One region of the Colwellia sp. BRX8-4 genome, then DNA from elsewhere that is predicted to be linked to it. Evidence: predicted binding sites of a transcription regulator. Region 1 holds the regulator's gene; each other region holds the start of a gene.

The links. The regulator sigma-54, encoded in region 1, starts transcription at its own class of promoters, with help from an activator protein. The targets are predictions, from matches to a motif close to GTTGGCACGNNNNTNGNNT.
Positions count from the first base shown of each region.
Region 2: the regulator sigma-54 is predicted to act here: its motif matches at 3,032-3,050, upstream of nirB (nitrite reductase large subunit NirB).
Region 3: the regulator sigma-54 is predicted to act here: its motif matches at 2,019-2,037, upstream of H4J56_RS02135 (PEP-CTERM sorting domain-containing protein).
Region 4: the regulator sigma-54 is predicted to act here: its motif matches at 3,411-3,429, upstream of H4J56_RS03055 (flagellar hook-length control protein FliK).

Region 1 covers NZ_JACGVS010000005.1:41,637-46,281, reverse strand. The annotation lists gene rapZ (RNase adapter RapZ) at 1-594, opposite strand, end outside; gene ptsN (PTS IIA-like nitrogen regulatory protein PtsN) at 626-1,081, opposite strand; gene hpf (ribosome hibernation promoting factor) at 1,127-1,414, opposite strand; gene H4J56_RS06065 (RNA polymerase factor sigma-54) at 1,438-2,946, opposite strand; gene lptB (LPS export ABC transporter ATP-binding protein) at 3,026-3,757, opposite strand; gene lptA (lipopolysaccharide transport periplasmic protein LptA) at 3,754-4,296, opposite strand; gene lptC (LPS export ABC transporter periplasmic protein LptC) at 4,277-4,645, opposite strand, start outside.
Region 2 covers NZ_JACGVS010000002.1:189,562-194,206, forward strand. The annotation lists gene nirD (nitrite reductase small subunit NirD) at 64-399, opposite strand; gene nirB (nitrite reductase large subunit NirB) at 426-2,969, opposite strand; gene H4J56_RS02660 (bifunctional protein-serine/threonine kinase/phosphatase) at 3,200-4,645, opposite strand, start outside.
Region 3 covers NZ_JACGVS010000002.1:68,261-72,905, forward strand. The annotation lists gene H4J56_RS02120 (hypothetical protein) at 1-137, opposite strand, end outside; gene H4J56_RS02125 (hypothetical protein) at 855-1,469, opposite strand; gene H4J56_RS02130 (hypothetical protein) at 1,489-1,731, opposite strand; gene H4J56_RS02135 (PEP-CTERM sorting domain-containing protein) at 2,098-2,673, shown strand; gene H4J56_RS02140 (inovirus-type Gp2 protein) at 2,738-3,310, opposite strand; gene H4J56_RS02145 (hypothetical protein) at 3,612-4,046, opposite strand; gene H4J56_RS02150 (AlpA family transcriptional regulator) at 4,055-4,306, opposite strand; gene H4J56_RS02155 (hypothetical protein) at 4,380-4,645, opposite strand, start outside.
Region 4 covers NZ_JACGVS010000002.1:278,578-283,222, forward strand. The annotation lists gene fliG (flagellar motor switch protein FliG) at 1-633, shown strand, start outside; gene fliH (flagellar assembly protein FliH) at 679-1,473, shown strand; gene fliI (flagellar protein export ATPase FliI) at 1,504-2,874, shown strand; gene fliJ (flagellar export protein FliJ) at 2,941-3,387, shown strand; gene H4J56_RS03055 (flagellar hook-length control protein FliK) at 3,521-4,645, shown strand, end outside.

The DNA.
Region 1 (4,645 bases):
AAAACCTTTTAAGTCTGTTTCCCAAAAAGGGTTAGGCAGAAAACGTGCATCAAAAACATAATCTGCGTCTTGTGGTACACCGTGTTTAAAGCCAAAAGATTCAAACACCACCACCATAGATGCCGAGGTTTTGCCTAAAATTCGCTCACGCACTAAATCAGATAATTGATGAGGTGATAACTGACTGGTATTAATATACAAACCCGCACGCGTGGAAATAGGTTCAAGCAGCTTTTTCTCTAAAGAGATGGCTTGGTCAAGTGGGATATTTTGTTTAATCAAAGGATGTAAACGACGCGTTTCACTAAAACGTCGAATAAGATCAGAGTCATCAGCATCTAAATACAGAATATCGAGTTTTACCGTTTTTGGTAGATAATCTAATATTTCTGAAACGTCATTAGGGTCATTGGGTAAGTTACGTACATCTAAACTAACCGCTACTTTGTCGTAATCATTAATAACGGTATGTGCTAATGCAGGCAATAAATTCACCGGAATATTATCGACACAGTAGTAGCCTAAATCTTCGAGTACACGTAAGGCGACACTTTTACCTGACCCTGAGCGACCACTGACTATCAAGAGTTTCATTTGAGTTTTCCTGGATTATTATTAGATTTTATTAACGTTTAGCATGCTTTATTAAAGTAAAAAGCTCTTGCGAATTTTGGCATTTTCTTACTTGCTTTGCGAATTGTTTAGTACTAAATATTTGCGCGATACTTTGTAAGGTATCTAAATGTTGTTGGCAGTTTTCTTCGGGGACAAATAACGCAATAATAATATCGACAGCACGGTTGTCTATCGCATCAAATTCAACGGCTTGTTCACTGGTCAGCAATACAGCAATAACTTGTGACGTATTAGTTAATCGACCATGAGGAATCGCAATGCCATTCCCTATGCCGGTAGAGCCAACTTTTTCACGCGCCATTAAGCTTTCGAATAATTGATGAGTATCAATATTATCGAATTTTTTTGCCGCAGTTTCGCTAATTATTTCAAGGAGTTTTTTTTTGCTTGTACCCTTAATCGCACACAGGGTGCAATCAAGGGTAAGGATATCTTGCAACTTCATTATACTACTTAGATTCTTTGGTGAGTGAACAGGCGATAAACAGCATTAATGCTGATTCGTTTTACCTTTGTACTTCAATATTTGCCGGTCAAGCTTAACAACAAGACTATCAATAGAGGCATACATGTCAGCATTTTCAGCTTTTGCATGTAAATCAGAGCCACTAACGTGAACAGTCGCTTCAGCAATTTGATTTGATTTTTCAACGGTGAGAACAACATGAACATTATTGATATGATCAAAATGTCGGTTTAATTTTGCCATCTTAGTCGTGACGTTTTCTCGTAAAGCTTCGGTAATGTCAACATGGTGGCCAGAAAGATTAATTTGCATAAGCTTAATTCCTCATCTTTTCGTTAAAGTAAACTTTTTCGTTGGTTAGAAGGTGGAATAGAAAGTGACTCTCGATATTTTGCTATGGTACGTCGAGCTACATTTATCCCTTGATCGGCTAATAAATCAGCCATTTTACTATCACTAAGTGGTTTTGCTGGGATTTCGGCAGCAACAAATTTTTTGATTAATGCACGAATAGCTGTTGATGAACATTCGCCACCGCTTTCGGTGCCAACATGGCTTGAGAAGAAAAACTTCAGTTCGAAAATTCCACGTGGCGTATGCATATACTTTTGTGTCGTCACTCGTGAAATGGTTGATTCATGCATATCGACAGCTTCGGCAATATCATTTAAAACCATTGGACGCATGGCTTCATTACCATGTTCAAAAAAGCCAATTTGACGTTGTACAATACAGTTTGACACTTTTAATAAGGTATCATTACGGCTTTCTAAGCTTTTAATAAACCATTTAGCTTCTTGTAAATTTGAGCGAATAAATTGTGTGTCCGCTGTCGACTTCATCGAACGTGACATCGAAGCATATTGCTGATTCACCGAAAGTTTTGGCGCAGTATCAGGGTTTAATTCGACCACCCAACGGCCATTTTTCTTTTCAACAGACACATCAGGAATAACATACTGATCGTCACTCTTCATCACACTATCGCCGGGTCTAGGATCAAGTGATTGAATAAGACGCACCACTTCGCGCAGTTGCTCTTCTTTCAGTCGAGTTTTACGCATTAATGTACGATAGTCTCGGCTACCCAGCAGATTAATATGGTCACGCAAAACTAACTTACTTTCTGCTAACCAAGGTGTAGCGGGGTCAAATTGATTAAGTTGAATGATTAAACATTCTGAAATAGAACGAGCAGCGACACCGACAGGATCAAAGAGGTTAATACGTTTTAGTACCACCTCAATTTCATCAAGCTCTACTCCTTCAATGGCAACACTTTCTAAAATGTCTTCACTAGATACCGTTAAGTAACCGGCGTCATCAACAGCATCAATAATTGCTGTCGCTATAGCGCGGTCTGTTTCGGTAAAAGGGCTTAATTCCATTTGCCAGCGCAAATGATCTTGAATGGAGTCTTGAGTCTCGCCTTGGTAAGTATAATCTTCTGAAGCTGGGCCTGAGCTTGAACTTGCTGCACCGGCCGTGTAGTTATCATCCCAAGTGGTATCCATGTTTAATTCTTCAGGGATATCGTTCTTGTCCATGGCTTCAGTGGTGGTGATTTCATCAATGGTAGGCGTAGCGTCTTCGCTACCATCAGAAGCAGGGGCTTCTTTAACATCACCAGTACCGGCAGTGTGAGCTTCTTCAAGGTTGTCAGTACTTTTATCTTCGGGATTATTTGAAGACTCATCCATTTCTAATAATGGATTACTTTCTAAGGCTTCCTGAATTTCTTGTTGAAGCTCTAACGTAGACAGTTGCAGCAATTTGATTGCTTGCTGCAATTGTGGCGTCATGGTTAATTGTTGTCCTATGCGGAGTTGTAGAGTAGGGCGCATTTAGGTCATTAACTTCCTATTATTTTTAATGGGATATTTTCGTTTTTTTCATACGAAGATACTATTCATTTACTGACTACTATAGCGTGAATTGTTCACCAAGGTATACATCTCTTACGTGTTGATTTGCAAGAATTTGATCTGCAGTACCTTCTGCAATAAGTTCACCATGACTAACAATATACGCATGTTCACATACATCGAGAGTTTCACGTACATTGTGATCAGTGATCAACACACCAATGCCACGTTCTTTTAAGTGTAGAATAATTTTTTTAATATCACCTACTGAAATTGGGTCAACACCAGCAAAAGGTTCATCTAATAAAATAAATTTTGGTTCAGCAGCTAATGCGCGAGCAATTTCTACTCGGCGGCGTTCACCACCAGATAAGCTCATGCCTAAATTATCTTTGATATGACCTATGTTGAATTCTTCAACAAGATGTTCTAATTTCTCTTCACGTTCAGCATCTGATAATTCTTTTCGTGTTTGTAAAATAGCCATAATATTGTCGTAAACACTGAGTTTTCGAAAAATAGAGGCTTCTTGTGGTAAATATCCGATGCCTTTTCTCGCACGCTCATGCATAGGCGCTAACGTCAGGTTTTCGTCATTTAAGATAATATCGCCACTATCACTTTCAACTAAACCCACAATCATATAAAAAGAAGTTGTTTTTCCGGCACCATTTGGGCCTAGTAAACCGACTATTTGTCCTGCTGAAACTTGCATACTGACATTTTTAACCACTTTTCTGCCTTTATAGGCTTTGGCAAGGCCTTTTGCCATTAGGGTGCTAGTGCTCATAAATTAATTTTTTCCTGAGTTTTCGCGTCTGTGGTTGTCGCTTTAATTTTTTCTTTCGGCTGAAAAATCGTTTTAGTGCGTTCGTTAGATTTACTTTCAGCATTAACATACTGAGTGGCAATATTGTAAGTAATTCTACTGCCACTAACCTCACTACCTTCTTGCTGTAATAACGCATTTCCTGAAATTATCACTAAATTATTTGCGGGCTCATATCTTATTTCGTCTGCTTGTAAGCTAAGAGGAGTACCATCGGCTAAGGTTTGTTTAAAGGTTGCTGGCTTCCCTTTAGCGATATAGGTTTTTTCTTCACTGCCAGATTGAGTCAGCACTTGTACTAAATCAGCACGTATAACTAATGAACCTTGAGTGATCACCACGTTATCAATATAGCTGAATATTTTATTTTTAAGATCAACGGCTTGTCTTGAAGCGTTAATTTCAATCTTTTGTTTTATATCAAATTTTTCAGCGAAAGCTGACGAAAATAGCGGAGTTGATAACAATAAGCACAGTAGGCTATTTTTTAACAATTTCATAAATTGATTTCACATGTTTAGTTAGTGTCATTTGGTTGGTGTTTAAGTCGACAATTAAACCTTTACCATCGATGGTAAATCCTTTACCGATAATTTTAATTTCTTGTTCTGAACTTATGATGTTAGTTTTTAGATCAAGTTCAAAGTATTTTCCTTGAACTTCTTGTAATAAGCTATCGGGATCTGTTGCTAACAGGCGGACATGCTTTGCTAATTTTACCCGGTTGTTATTGTATAATATGCCTTCATTGGCAGATATTTTCCATGCGGGCGCATCATTTTTTGGATGAAGTGTGTATTGAGGAAACTCAAAGTTGGTAATACTTAACTCAGGGTAATGTTCCATACG
Region 2 (4,645 bases), on a different contig from region 1:
AAAATAAAAATCCCAGCACCGTTAACTTCGCTAGGATTTTTATGAAAATAAAGGATGAAATCCTTAACCAAATATTTCTAATTTTCCATCAGTAACACGTGTTTCATAGGTCTTAATCGCTAAAGTATCATCATCTAAACAGGCTCCTGAATTTAAAACAAAGCGTTGTTTTAATAAGGGTGAAGCAACGTAAATATTACCTTTAGTTTCACCAATTAAACCGCGGTATAAAACGTTTGCTTTACCAAAGGGATCAAAGTTAGAAATAGCATAAACGGTGTCCTTGCCTACTTGGAATAAAGCCACTTGTTCTTTGTTTGCTAATAATGCACAAACACCTGAGTTTTTAATTAAATCACTGGTTGAGCAAATGGTTTGCCAGCTATTTTCTGTTGTCATTTTATTTTCCTTATTCGTAAACGTATTTATGCAGGTGTTAAATCAACGGCTTGAATTTGAACGCCATATTTTTTCTCATCACCTTGAGCGGGTCTAATTTGATCACGCTCAGTAACGAATTCGATGTTGCCATCGACAGTGTCAGAGTTAACAAACTGACGAAAACGCTTTAATTGCTCTTCACTTTCGATGGTTGTTTTCCACTCACATTGATAGGTATCAACGACATTTTGCATTTGCTTTTCTAATTCATCATTAATCCCTAAGTGATCGTCCTTAACTATTTTCTCCATGTAGGCTAAGCCGCCTTCTAGGTTTTCTAACCAGACAGAAGTACGGGTTAAACGATCTGCGGTACGCACATAAAACATTAAGTAACGATCTATATATTTCACTAAGGTTTCATCATCTAAATCAGTCGCGAATAAGTCGCCATGGCGAGGCTTCATGCCGCCATTGCCACTGACGTACAAGTTCCAGCCGTTTTCAGTAGCAATAATACCAATGTCTTTACTTTGTGCTTCAGCACACTCGCGTGTACAGCCCGAAACCGCAAACTTAATTTTATGAGGAGAACGCAAGCCCTTGTAGCGATCTTCTAAGAAAATGGCCATTGCCATGCTGTCTTGTTGGCCGTAACGACACCAAGTGCTGCCAACACAAGATTTAACCGTACGTAACGATTTGCCATAGGCATGACCAGTTTCCATACCTGCATCAATTAAGCGTTTCCATATCGCCGGTAATTGGTCAACACGTGCGCCGAATAAGTCGATACGTTGGCCGCCTGTTACTTTGGTATATAGGTTATATTCTTTAGCGACTTCACCAATAACAATTAACTTATCTGGGGTTACTTCACCGCCTGGCATACGGGGAACGACAGAATAAGTACCATCTTTTTGCATATTACCTAGAAAGACATCATTGGTGTCTTGTAGTGATACATGGTCTGGTTTTAATATGTAATCGTTCCAAACCGAAGCGAGAATAGACGCAGCTGCTGGCTTACAAATTTCACAGCCTAAACCTGAACCGTGTTTTTCTACTAAAAGGTCAAAGGTTTTAATTTGTTCTGCTTGCACAATGTGAAATAACTCAACCCGGCTGTAAGCAAAATGTTCGCAAAGGTCAGTGCTAATTTCTACCCCACGTTTTTCTAATTCGTGATCTGTTACTTTTTTCAATAAGGCGGCACAACCGCCACAGCCTGTTCCTGCTTTCGTTGAAGACTTTACTTCACCGACATCAACGGCGCCACAATCAATAGCAGCAATAATATCGCCTTTGGTGACATTCAAACATGAGCAGATAGTCGCGGTATTAGGTAAAGCATCCACGCCTAAGGTGGGTTTTTCGCCTGAGCTAGGTAAAATTAAACCGTCGGGATTTTCTGGTAATTCAATACCATTTAATGCGTATTGCAATAAGGTATCGTATTCACTGGTATCACCCACTAAAACCGCACCTATTAATTCTTTACCATTGGCACTGACCACTATTTTTTTATAAATTTGGTCAGGTTGATTTGAATAGACGTAGCTTTTACAACCTTGAGTACGGCCATGAGCATCGCCGATCGATCCCACATCCATACCCATTAATTTTAATTTAGTGCTCATATCTGCACCAGTGAACTGCTGTTCACCGCCAATAATGTTATCGGCAGCCACTTTAGCCATAGTGTAGCCTGGCGCCACTAAACCAAAAATAAAGTTATTCCACAAAGCACACTCACCAATAGCGTAAATATTTTCGTTAGAGGTTTTACAGTTGTTATCAACCACAATGCCGCCTCGCTCGCCAACCGCTAAATCAAATTCACGTGCTAAATTATCATAGGGGCGAATACCGGCTGAGAATAAGATGACGTCAGTTTCTAAATGTGTTCCATCGGCAAAATTCATTCGGTGAACACATTCTTCACCGTCGACAATTTCATTGGTGGCTTTTTGTGTATGTACCTGAACACCAATACCTTCGATCATTGAACGCAATAAAGCGCCGCCGTCTTTGTCTAATTGCACGCCCATCAATTGTGGGGCAAACTCTACAACGTGTGTCTGCAGGCCAAGTTCTTTAAGGGCGTTAGCGGCTTCTAAACCTAATAACCCCCCACCAACAACCACACCAACTTTACCCGCTTTAGCTGACGCTTGAATGTCTTCTAAATCTTGAATAGTACGATAAACCAAACAATGGTCACGTTCTTTACCTGGAATAGGGGGAACAAAGGGGTATGATCCTGTCGCCATAACTAATTTATCGTAAGCGAAAATGTCACCCGATTCAGTCGTCACGGTTTGTGCAGCTTTATTAATATTAGTGACTTTCGCGTTGGTAAAAAAATTAACGCCTATTTCGTTGTAATATGCTGGCGTAGTCATGGCTAAATCATCAGCAGTTTTTCCAGAAAAGTACTCTGATAAGTGAACGCGGTCATAAGCTAAACGGTCTTCAGCTGATAGAACGGTAATTTCATAGCCGGCATGTTTCGCCATTTCATCAACAAAGTGATGGCCAACCATGCCATTACCAACGACGACGATCTTCTGAGGTTGTGTACTCATTTTTGGAACCCTACTTCTTTAAATTACTGCTGTATTAGCAGAATTAGATAATGATTTATTATTAGCAATAAACGAACCAAGTAGTTTTTTTAATAAATTCAATTAGATAGTGGTTTGGGTGTGAGTTGTAACAGCGATTTTGCACTGCAGTGAAGGCATCAACGCACCAGAGGTGTGCATCATAATAATGAGTGATAAGTGCAAAGGGGAAGAAGTAAAGGGATAACGGGTTAATTAACTAAAGATACCATCAAGGCAATAAACAATAAGGTTGATACTAATTGCCAAAAAAAGATAGGATCACGCTTTAACAAGGGTTGGTTTTTGTATTCTTCAACGGCAGATGAACTCGGTTTATTTAAATCACTAAAAAATTCTGAAAAGGCTCTATAGCGCTGTTTTGGGTCTGCAGCCGTTGCTTTTTGAAGGCTTAAATCTAACCACAAGGGTAACTCTGGTCGAAACTGTTTAATGCTGCGATATTGCATATCGTTATAATTTTTAATAGTGACTTCAGCACGTTGCATTGGTTTGTAAGGAAGTTCACCAGATAACATTTCATAACAAATAACCCCCAATGAGAATAGGTCACTTTGATAATCAGCTTGCATATGCAATAAGGTTTCAGGTGCAATATAATTTAATGAACCGTGTGGTACTTGTTCTTTTATTGTTTCTTGGTTTTCATCAAGTGAAGCGACAAATACGGTGCCGTAATCAATCAATTTAATTTGACCATATTCATCGATCATAATATTGTCGGGCTTTAAGTCGCGGTGAACTAAATCTAAACGTTGAAATGATCGTAATGCGCCGATCACTTGTTTCATTATATCGCGGACCTGCGCAATGCTAGGTTTAGGGTTGTCATGTAACCATTCACCCAGGGTTTGCCCTTTAATGTATTCACATACATGGTATAAAAACTGGCTGTCTTTTTTAGCGGATAATACACGCATGACATTAACGTGTTTAATGCGTTCTCCCACCCAAGCTTCCCGCATAAAACCTTGTAAATAAAAGGCGTCATCTGAAAAGTTAGCAGAGGGTGCTTTTAACACATAAGGCTTATCTGTTTTAACATCGACGACTAAATACAAGTGTGAACGAATACTGGCGTGTATTATTTTTTTAACGAGATAATCATCAAGTTTCTGCCCAACTTTTAATGCTGGAGGGATCGCTTTTGAACTTAGGTCGCGTTCAATTTCTGCCAGTTTCCGATTCGGTATCGCGTCAATATAAACCAGTAAGCAGGTCACATTGTCATGACTACCGCGCTCAAGTGCGGTGGCAACAATTTTTTCAGAAAGAGCTTCTAAGTCAGACTTATTGGGTGATAACGGCAATGAATCAAAGAGTGTTTTAAAAGCAGCTTTACTAACAAAGTCATGAATACCATCACAACTTAGCATGAATAAATCTCCTGCCTGTAAATCGACTTGATAAACATCAACTTCTAAATGGCTATCAGCACCTAATGCGCGTGTTAATAAATCCTGTTGCCCTATTTGTTTACGATTATGATCACGGGTTATAATTTCTAATTGTTGCTGGCGATATTTTGTTATACGGGTATCGCCAACATGAAAAATATAACCGGTGTTTGATTTAGCAATAAGCGCTGAAAAAGTCGTTAGCCATTGAGGCGAGTCTTGATTAACTAGAGCATCAAC
Region 3 (4,645 bases), on a different contig from region 1:
TTAAAAAAACTACAAAAAAAAGTTTCAATTTCTTCCATCATTTCAATTGAGATATAAACGTCTTTATCAAAAATTACTTCGGCAATTTTTTCATTTAAAAGGTTTATTTGAACAAAACTTAACCTGTGTTTTTCCATTTGGGGACTCATAGTGAAATGTATTTGATGAAGCAACAATTGTAGTCTGTTTTTGGAATTACTAGTAGGCTGATCTACGGATAAATTTATCGAGGGGCTAGCTAATAACAAAATAGTGCTTTTAGGTTAATAGCTGATATTTAGCGATAAAACTACTTATTAAAAGTGGGGCGCAATACTATGATGTTATCTATAAAGTAGATTATGTGATGGCAGATCAATACAGAGTATTCCCTATATTATATGCTTTATAGGTTCTTATGTGCTTGCTATAGAGGCCGATTACGAGCTTTGGCTAATAATTAAAGATGCTGTTTTTTCAGCTTTTTCTTTAATCCTTTCTCTTTTAAAAGATCTATAAATGGTATTTTTAACTAAAGAAAAATTAACAAAACAGGTGAATATTTCATTTAGTGCCAGGTTAATTTTTATTAACCAAGAGCTATTTCTTTGATTGTGACTTTATTATAGCAATGATAAGTGTGAGGGCTGTTATAAGCGGGTTACCTAGCGGTAAAAGGCTAGTTGTCTGTTTTTAAATTATCACTTAGTTTAGTGATTTTGGTGTCCTGAGAGACGTCGTTTTCAATGCTTAACTAATTGTTAAATATCTTGTTTGTGCTTTAGTCTTGTCTCTAGTGTTACTTGGAGTGTTACCATAATCAAAAGTCACTTTAAATGATTCAATCTATGACCTAGGAAAAATCTTAACAAATTTTAACAGTCAGGCATAAAATTATGACCAAACATTGCTTTCATTTGAGTATCAACCATAGGCCAGTATTTATTTTCTAACTCGCTTATCTTATCTCGTTTTAGATTAAAAGTTTTCCAGCGCATCCATTTAGGTTTAGGCCAATAAGCGATTGGTTCAAACATATTATTAACTTCAGGCCAGTCGTAACCCCATAGCTCTTTTCTTAGTTTTCTAATGCGCCTCATTAGTCGTTCGCTTGGTCTTTCACTTTGGCTGGCGTAATGTAAGCCGATACATTGCCGACAACCATAGGCGTATTTAATCGCGTAAAGGCTTTGTCGCTGTTTTTGGCAGTAGGGGCAAGTGATATATAGTTTATTGCTGGCGCTTTTATTATTAAGCTTTAAGGCTATTTGGTGGGCTTTATCGTTTATAGTAAATATCATTAAACGAGTACCGCACTCTAGCGCTGTTAATTTAAATTTTTGATGTTCAATACTAAGAAAGTCAGCATTAAGTGAGTAGCTACCGAATGGCACTGTTAATAGGTTTTTAAATGTCTTAGCAAATATACGATGATACTCACCAGTGTAAGCCCTTTTTTGTGTTCTCCCGTAATGTTGGCCTTTAGGCATAGTTATTTACTCCGAAAAACTAAAGTGAAAAAATATCATCTTCACCTGTTTCTCTACGAGCAGTCATAACCCCAACTTGTTTAATAGGAGCGCATACAAAAGGCATAAGCTTTGTTAAAAAGTTTAACCTTTGGATAGGGTCTTTAATTTCTGAAAGTGTTTCTGGTAAGTTGGTTAATTCATTTTGAATGGCTTGATTAATTAAATGCCTAATATCGCCAGCCATGTATTTATTGGTAGGTATTTGGTTATCTGTTGTCATATTAAAGTTAAACCTAGTTTGTAATAATATTATTACAGTATATCATTTTTATCTTGTACGAAAAATAGGTCTAAGTTCATACTTTTTTTAGGTCTTTATAAGGCTGGTTCTCTAGCTCTAATGCCTTGTATTATCCTTATCTATATGAGGTTGTTGAAATTAGCTAAATCCACAGTCGTATGAAAAACACCCGATTAACGATATGTAAATGTCCGGTTACTTTACAGTGATAAATTTAAGTCTTGATTTATTTTTATTAAGTTTTTGATATTATTGTATTTTCTCTGTTTGGCGTAATTTTTGCTTAGTTCAGCCAACAATAACAGAATACCCCTATTTCAGGGATTTATTATAAAGGAATATGTAGTGAACATAAAAATGTTAAAAGCCGCTGTTGCTGGTTTGGTTTTATCTGTAAGTGGTTTTGCTAATGCTGGCTTGATAACAACAATTGAGCTAGATACAGCAACAACAGGGCTTAACTATAATTTTGATACTGTTGTTTGGGAATGGTCAACTGCTATAAGCGCTGGCACAACAAATACAAGTGACATTGTTAATCTTTCAATGGCGTTATACTTTGGTTCAAATGTGGTTTTTCAAGATGTCATCATACAAAACAGCATCGCTCAAAATCATGTGGGTTATCCAAGAGTTTTAGGGGATATAGATTGGTCTTTTGATTTTTCTTCTATGACTTTGATATCTTTTGATAATTACGGACCTTATTCAAATTTAAATGGTCAAAATCCATACACTACAATGAACGTCTATGGTGGCAGAGGTACTTTTCGCGCCACTCCTTCTGACGATTATACCTCTAATTACGTCACAACTAACTTTACTCAAAGTACTGTAAATAGTGTGCCAGAACCTTCTACCATTGCCATCTTCGCATTAGGTATTATGGGTTTAGCAGCACGTAGATTCAAAAAACAGTAAACTGTTCTATACTCTTACTTTCAAGTAATGAGTAACGAATAAAGCACCATTGATTGGTGCTTTTTTATTGCCTGTCATTTATATTAATGCGACTTGTACCATAGTTTTTAGTTTGCTCAGGTTTATACCCCTTCCCCCTAGCTTTGGCTAAGTAAGATATACGCCAGATAGCATCCTGTATCGACTCGTAATCATTTCTTTTAACATTGTAATAGCAGTTATCAGGAAAGTATTCAGAGCCGTCTAATTGCCGCCATAGCTCTTTAACTTTGTTGGTTACTTCATAAGGAAAGTTAACCTTGTGACCATCAATTATTAACGCATAGTGATAGTGTTGTTTCTTGGCTGTTTCTAGTTCTCTACACCACATAAAGCCGACACGTTTAAAGTTGTATTTACGCTTCAGCCATTTATGTAATCTACGATTAAATGCCGTAATAATGCCGTTATTTTCAGTGTATTCATAAACTCTTAGATCAAACCGTATGATGTGAATTTTGCTATGGTGACTTAACATCGCATCAATCTGGTTAATCATCGCTTTAATGGTGTGGACAATTAACCCACTTCCTTTCGAGTTTACCCACCAAGTTTGACCGTTTACTGCTAATGCTTTGTCTTTGGTTATATATGCCATTAGATAGTTTATTAACTAAGATAACGCTAAAGGATATTATTAATTACCTAGCTCAATGTTAGTTATTACTTACCTGTCTAAACCGCGTGGTTGTAGTTGGTTTATTACAATTACCATAAATATAGGGGTAACAAACCTATAAATAGTGGTTAATAACAATCAACATAAACAGGGTCGTGCTTAACAGGTTTGTAACTACTAACTATTGAAAAGCTGTTAACTTGGTTATACTCTGGTAGTTGGCTAGTGGCTTTGTCGCTAAACTTATTCCACTAGCCAGTTTAAATGAAAGCCTACTTTGTTAATCCTCAGTGGGCTTTTTGCTTTCTATTCGTTGTTCATATTCTTTATCAGCTTCGGCTTTTTCTTTCTCCGCTTGTTTTAGCCGTTTTACCGCATTTCTACTGCCATAGTATGATCGGTCTTTGTATTGTTTTCGGGCAATAGTTCGTGCGTCTTTGTCTTGCTCCCAATCATAAGAAAAGTGCCGTTCATCTAACCAGTAGTATGCTTGTTTCTTGCCTTCATATTCGCTTTGCTCAGAGTGAATAAGCCAGTGTTGATAATATCCACTCATAAGTTGTTGTAGATTAGCCCTAAATCCTCCACCTAATTGATTACATAAATAATCTCTAGCGTGTTTGTTGCCGTCAGATAGAATTAAAAGTAAATCATAAGCTGGGCTATTTGTTTCAGGTAATGCGCCATCAGGAGCGGTAAATATTAAATTATTCATGTTGCCCCCTATGCTGCTTTACGTTGTTTGATTAGCTCAGAAACAAGCAGTTTAATTTGCTCAGGTGTTTGTTCTTCAATACGAGCTTGGATTATTGCTTCTACTTCATGCTTGATATAAGCAACGGCACGATCACCTATCGAGATAGGAGGGCAGAATAGGCCTGCTTTTTCGTCAAGTTGTAGTGCGGATTTTGATCTAGCTGTTTGAGATAAAACAGAAGGTCTGCGTATTAGTTGAAAGTATTTTTTAATAGTCATGTCAGTTCCTTATTGGTTAACTGACTACCTATTATTCACATATAAATTATGATCGCAAAAACAAATATTGTAGTTATTTGTCCATTACTAGTTGTAAAATATTTACTAAGTTTGATTCTACATTTATTTTACTATCAAAGTGGGCAGTAATTAATTTTGTAATTTCTTCAGGCTTGTAACCTAAACTTGTTAAGCAATTTTTGGTGGCTTCTCTATCTTCTATTGTTTTTGTAATTGATTTTTCATCGTTTATTTTACTCTTCCAACGATCATAACCTTTTAAAAAACTATTTATATTCTCTTCGTGGAAGTAACTTAAAGAGGGTATTTCTTCGTGGT
Region 4 (4,645 bases), on a different contig from region 1:
GAGCATCCTCAAATTCAAACCATTGTACTTTCCTATTTAGACCCTGATCAATCGGCTGAAATTATGAGCCAGTTTGCCGAAAAAGTGCGTTTAGATTTAATGATGCGTATTGCCAACCTTGAAGAAGTTCAACCGGCAGCATTACAAGAACTTAATGAAATTATGGAAAAACAGTTTGCCGGTCAAGCAGGTGCACAAGCCGCTAAAATGGGTGGTTTAAAAGCAGCAGCTGACATTATGAACTATTTGGATACCAATGTTGAAGGTATGCTAATGGATTCAATTCGTGAACATGACGAAGAGATGAGTCAACAAATTCAAGACTTGATGTTTGTTTTCGAAAACCTTGCCGATGTAGACGACCGTGGTATTCAAGCGATATTACGTGAAGTACAACAAGATGCGTTGATGAAAGCAATTAAAGGCGCAGATGATGTACTGAAAGAAAAAATTATGGCGAATATGTCCAAACGTGCCGCTGAAATGCTGGCAGATGACCTTGAAGCTATGGGACCGGTGCGTATTAGTGAAGTTGAAGCCGCACAAAAAGAAATATTATCTGTTGCTCGACGATTATCTGACGCTGGAGAAATTATGCTTGGTGGCGCTGGTGGTGGTGATGAGTTCTTATAAACCTTATATTTTTAGGTCAGTCAAAACTTACTGTTATAAAATATTATGAAATTATTAAATAAATCGAATGCTGAAGTTATTAAACATAATCCCGAACAAGAAACCGATGTTTGGTCATTGCCGACGGTTGAATCTGAAAATAAAATTAAAGATGAAACAACCAATGCTATGGGAAAGAAAGCCGCTTGGCGTTTCGAGCCCCCTGAAGATTTTGTTGAAGAAGAAATCGCGCCATTAACGGCAGAAGATATTGAAAACATTCGTCAAGCTGCATTTGATGAAGGCCTTAATCAGGGCAAGGAAGAAGGTTTTGCTAAAGGTTATGAAGAAGGTAAAGTCTCTGGCCATGAAGAAGGTGTGGTACTCGGCCACCAAGAAGGGCTTGAAACCGGCTTAGCCGAAGCAAAAGAAAGTATCGATGAACAATCAGCTGCATGGGCGTCACTTACTGAACAGCTTCATAAGCCATTACTCGATGTCGAAAAAAATGTTGAACAACAATTACTTCATCTTGTGGTAGAGCTCACCGAAGCGATTACCTTAGAAGAAGCTAAAACTAACCCTGATATTATTATTGCTGCGATTTCTGCGGGTATAAAAGCGTTACCCAGCCAAGAAGCGCAAACGCAAATTTTATTACACCCCAACGATATTAAACGTGTTGAAAAGCAATTTGGCGCTAAACATGTGCAAGAACAAGGTTGGCGTTTACTCGCTGCCCCGCAATTAGTTCCGGGTAGCTGTCAAATTGAAAATAGCACTTCTAATATCGACCTGAGTGTTAAATCTCGAATAAAAGAAGTATTGGACTCGTTTTTGCAAGATGCACTACATCAGTAATTTCTTGTACAAAAGAGTCAAAATACCGCTATGGTTGATATTTCTCGCCTTAATGAAAGACTAAAAAACTGCCAAGAGTTTGTGCACCCGCATAAAGTCTCTGTTGCTGGGCGTTTAGTCCGAGTAGTCGGATTAACGCTTGAAGCTGTTGGCGTAAAAGCGGCAGTTGGTAGCCAATGTTTAGTCGAAACGGCACAAGGCGATTTAATCGCTGAAATTGTTGGTTTTTCTAAAGACATAACTTTTCTAATGCCAGAGCAAAGCTTACAAGGTGTTTTACCGGGTGCGCGCGTTGTGCCACTGACAACTAAAGCTCGCTTACCCTTTTCAATGGATTTACTTGGCCGAGTCGTTGACGGTGTTGGTAAACCACTCGACGGCAAAGGGCCAATCAAGAACTCAGGCAACTATCAAATAAACAATAAGCCGATTAATCCGTTATCAAGGCGTGGTATCACTGAACCACTTGATGTTGGTGTGCGCGCTATTAATAGTTTTTTAACGGTTGGTATTGGTCAGCGTATGGGCTTATTTGCCGGTTCAGGTGTCGGTAAAAGTGTCTTGTTAGGCATGATGACACGCGGCACAACTGCTGATGTTATCGTTGTGGGGCTAATTGGCGAACGTGGTCGAGAAGTTAAAGAGTTTATCGAAGAAATTTTAGGCGAAGAAGGGCGAGCACGTTCAGTTGTTGTTGCGGCGCCTGCCGATAATTCGCCATTAATGCGTTTAAAAGGCTGTGAAACTGCCGTACAAATTGCTGAGTACTTTCGTGATCAAGGTCTGAATGTCTTGCTACTGGTTGACTCGCTAACGCGTTATGCCCAAGCGCAACGAGAAATAGCACTGGCTGTCGGCGAACCACCGGCAACCAAAGGTTATCCGCCTTCGGTCTTTTCAAAGTTACCCCAACTTGTTGAACGAGCCGGTAACGGTGGCGATGGTCAGGGATCAATTACCGCATTTTTCACCGTGTTAACCGAAGGTGATGATTTACAAGATCCGATTGCTGATGCGGCGCGTGCTATTTTAGATGGACATATTGTTTTATCTCGTGCCTTAGCCGATTCAGGGCATTACCCCGCTGTTGATATTGAAGGCTCGATTAGCCGTGTTATGCCGATGGTGACCAGTGATGAGCATCAACAACTTGCTCGGCAACTAAAGCAAGTCTACTCACTCTATCAGCAAAATAAAGATTTGATTGCTATTGGCGCTTATAGCCGTGGTAATGATCCTCGCATTGATCAATCCATTGATTTAATGCCGGTGATCAAGTTCTTCCTACAACAAAAAATGTTGGAAATTATTCCTTATGATCAAAGCTTAACGCAACTTCAAGAAATACTTTCTGCAGCGCAAGCACACGCGCAAGCAAAACAAGGCCAGCAAAATGCCTAAACATAATAACGTTAACGCTATTTTCGAAAAATTGATTAGCTGTTTAGTATTATCTAGGAGGACGTTATGCCATTAAAGCAACTAAATACCTTACATCGCTATGAACAGGATAAAGAAAAAAAAGCAGCGCAAGCACTGCAAACTGCTGAATTTGAATACCAACAAAATCTTGAACGTTTACAAAGTGTCAGTGACTATCGTCTTGAATATATGAAACGTTTGAATGCTCGCTCTATGGTGGGTATTGATAGCGCGACGTTTAGTCATTTTCATGCCTTTATTGCCAAGCTCGATTATGCTGCTGGGCAAGTTGATATTGCGATTATGCAGAGTAAGGCGATGGTGGAAAAGAGCAAACAGCTCTGGCTAGCGCAGCGACAAAAAATTCAAGCGGTAGAATTACTGCTTGATAAAAAAACACAAGCGCTCACTCTTATCGCTAACAAGCAAGAACAAAAAATGTTTGATGAAATTGCTACTCAACAATTTGTCCGTCGTAAAATGCGGGGGTAAAGTGAATTAAATAGTAATTTCTAAGTGGAACAATACTTGCTTATTTAACTAATATAAAAAGTATTCGCAATAAACGACGTTGTCATCATTGTAAATATAGCTCAAATTTACCATTGAAATAAAAAGGTTTACTATGCCGCAAGTTACTCCATTAGCCATAGATATCTCGCCAAGTAAGGACTTTAGCCCTGTTCAGTCAGGAGCGATTAGCACATCCAAAAATTCAACTAAAGATTTTGCACAAATGGTTGACCAGCATTATCAAAGTCAACAAAGCGGCAAAAAGCAACAGGCAAGTGGCAATAACATGAAACTTGCTAGCGAAATTAATGCTGAAAAGAAAGTACCCCAAGAAAAATCTTCCACAACGGATGTGCAACCAAAAGAAAAGGAAATGGGTGGAGTTTCTGATGAGAAGGTTAATACAGAAATTAACCAAAGCGAAGCTTCAGAAAGATTGCCTTACGATGATACAGCGACTAGTGAAAAAAATGTTCGAGTAGAAAATAGCCAAGAAGAAACACCGGAACACAAAGCTAGCGGATTAATTAATCTTGATACAAATTCCACCGCACCTGAAAATACAGATAAAAGTACCGAGCAATTAATGTCGTTGTTATCTGCGTCACAACAACTATTAAATGATACGGTGAAAAATGACGGTACGATACCATCACAACTTAATGAAAAACCATCAATAGTTGTGGCTGGTAGTCATCAACAAGAAAAAACACAGTTAGCAGCAATGTTAAGGCAAGTGCTTGGTGGCAATAGCCAAGAAAATGTAGCGACCAGTGATAATACCCTAGCAAAAGATAGCCTTGCGCCAGAGTTAGCTAAATCATTAACCGTTCCAGTAACGGTTAACAGTGAAATGCCAGCAAAGAAAGTTGACCTAGCTAGCGAACCCAAAGTCGTTGCTGATAAAGTTGTGCAAGGGGAGGCTGAATTAGCTTTATCTGCATTATTGGAGAAAAAAACAAACAGTGAAGGACAAGCTCCCTCGCTAAAAACAACGAATGTTAATGGCCAACTTTCCACGCAATCCGTTCCTCCTGCTCAAAGCGAAACGTCGTTAAAAGCAGAGCCGATTGTAGATAAAACCAATAATGTACCGAAACAGGCGATGCCTTTAAGTGATCTTGAAGCGCTATTAGCGGATATGGAAAAAGCGCCCACGGATACTGAACTTGAACAAATTAAAGCTGCACTTATCGCCAATCAAGACAAAGCTATAATTCCTGATAAAAGTAATCAA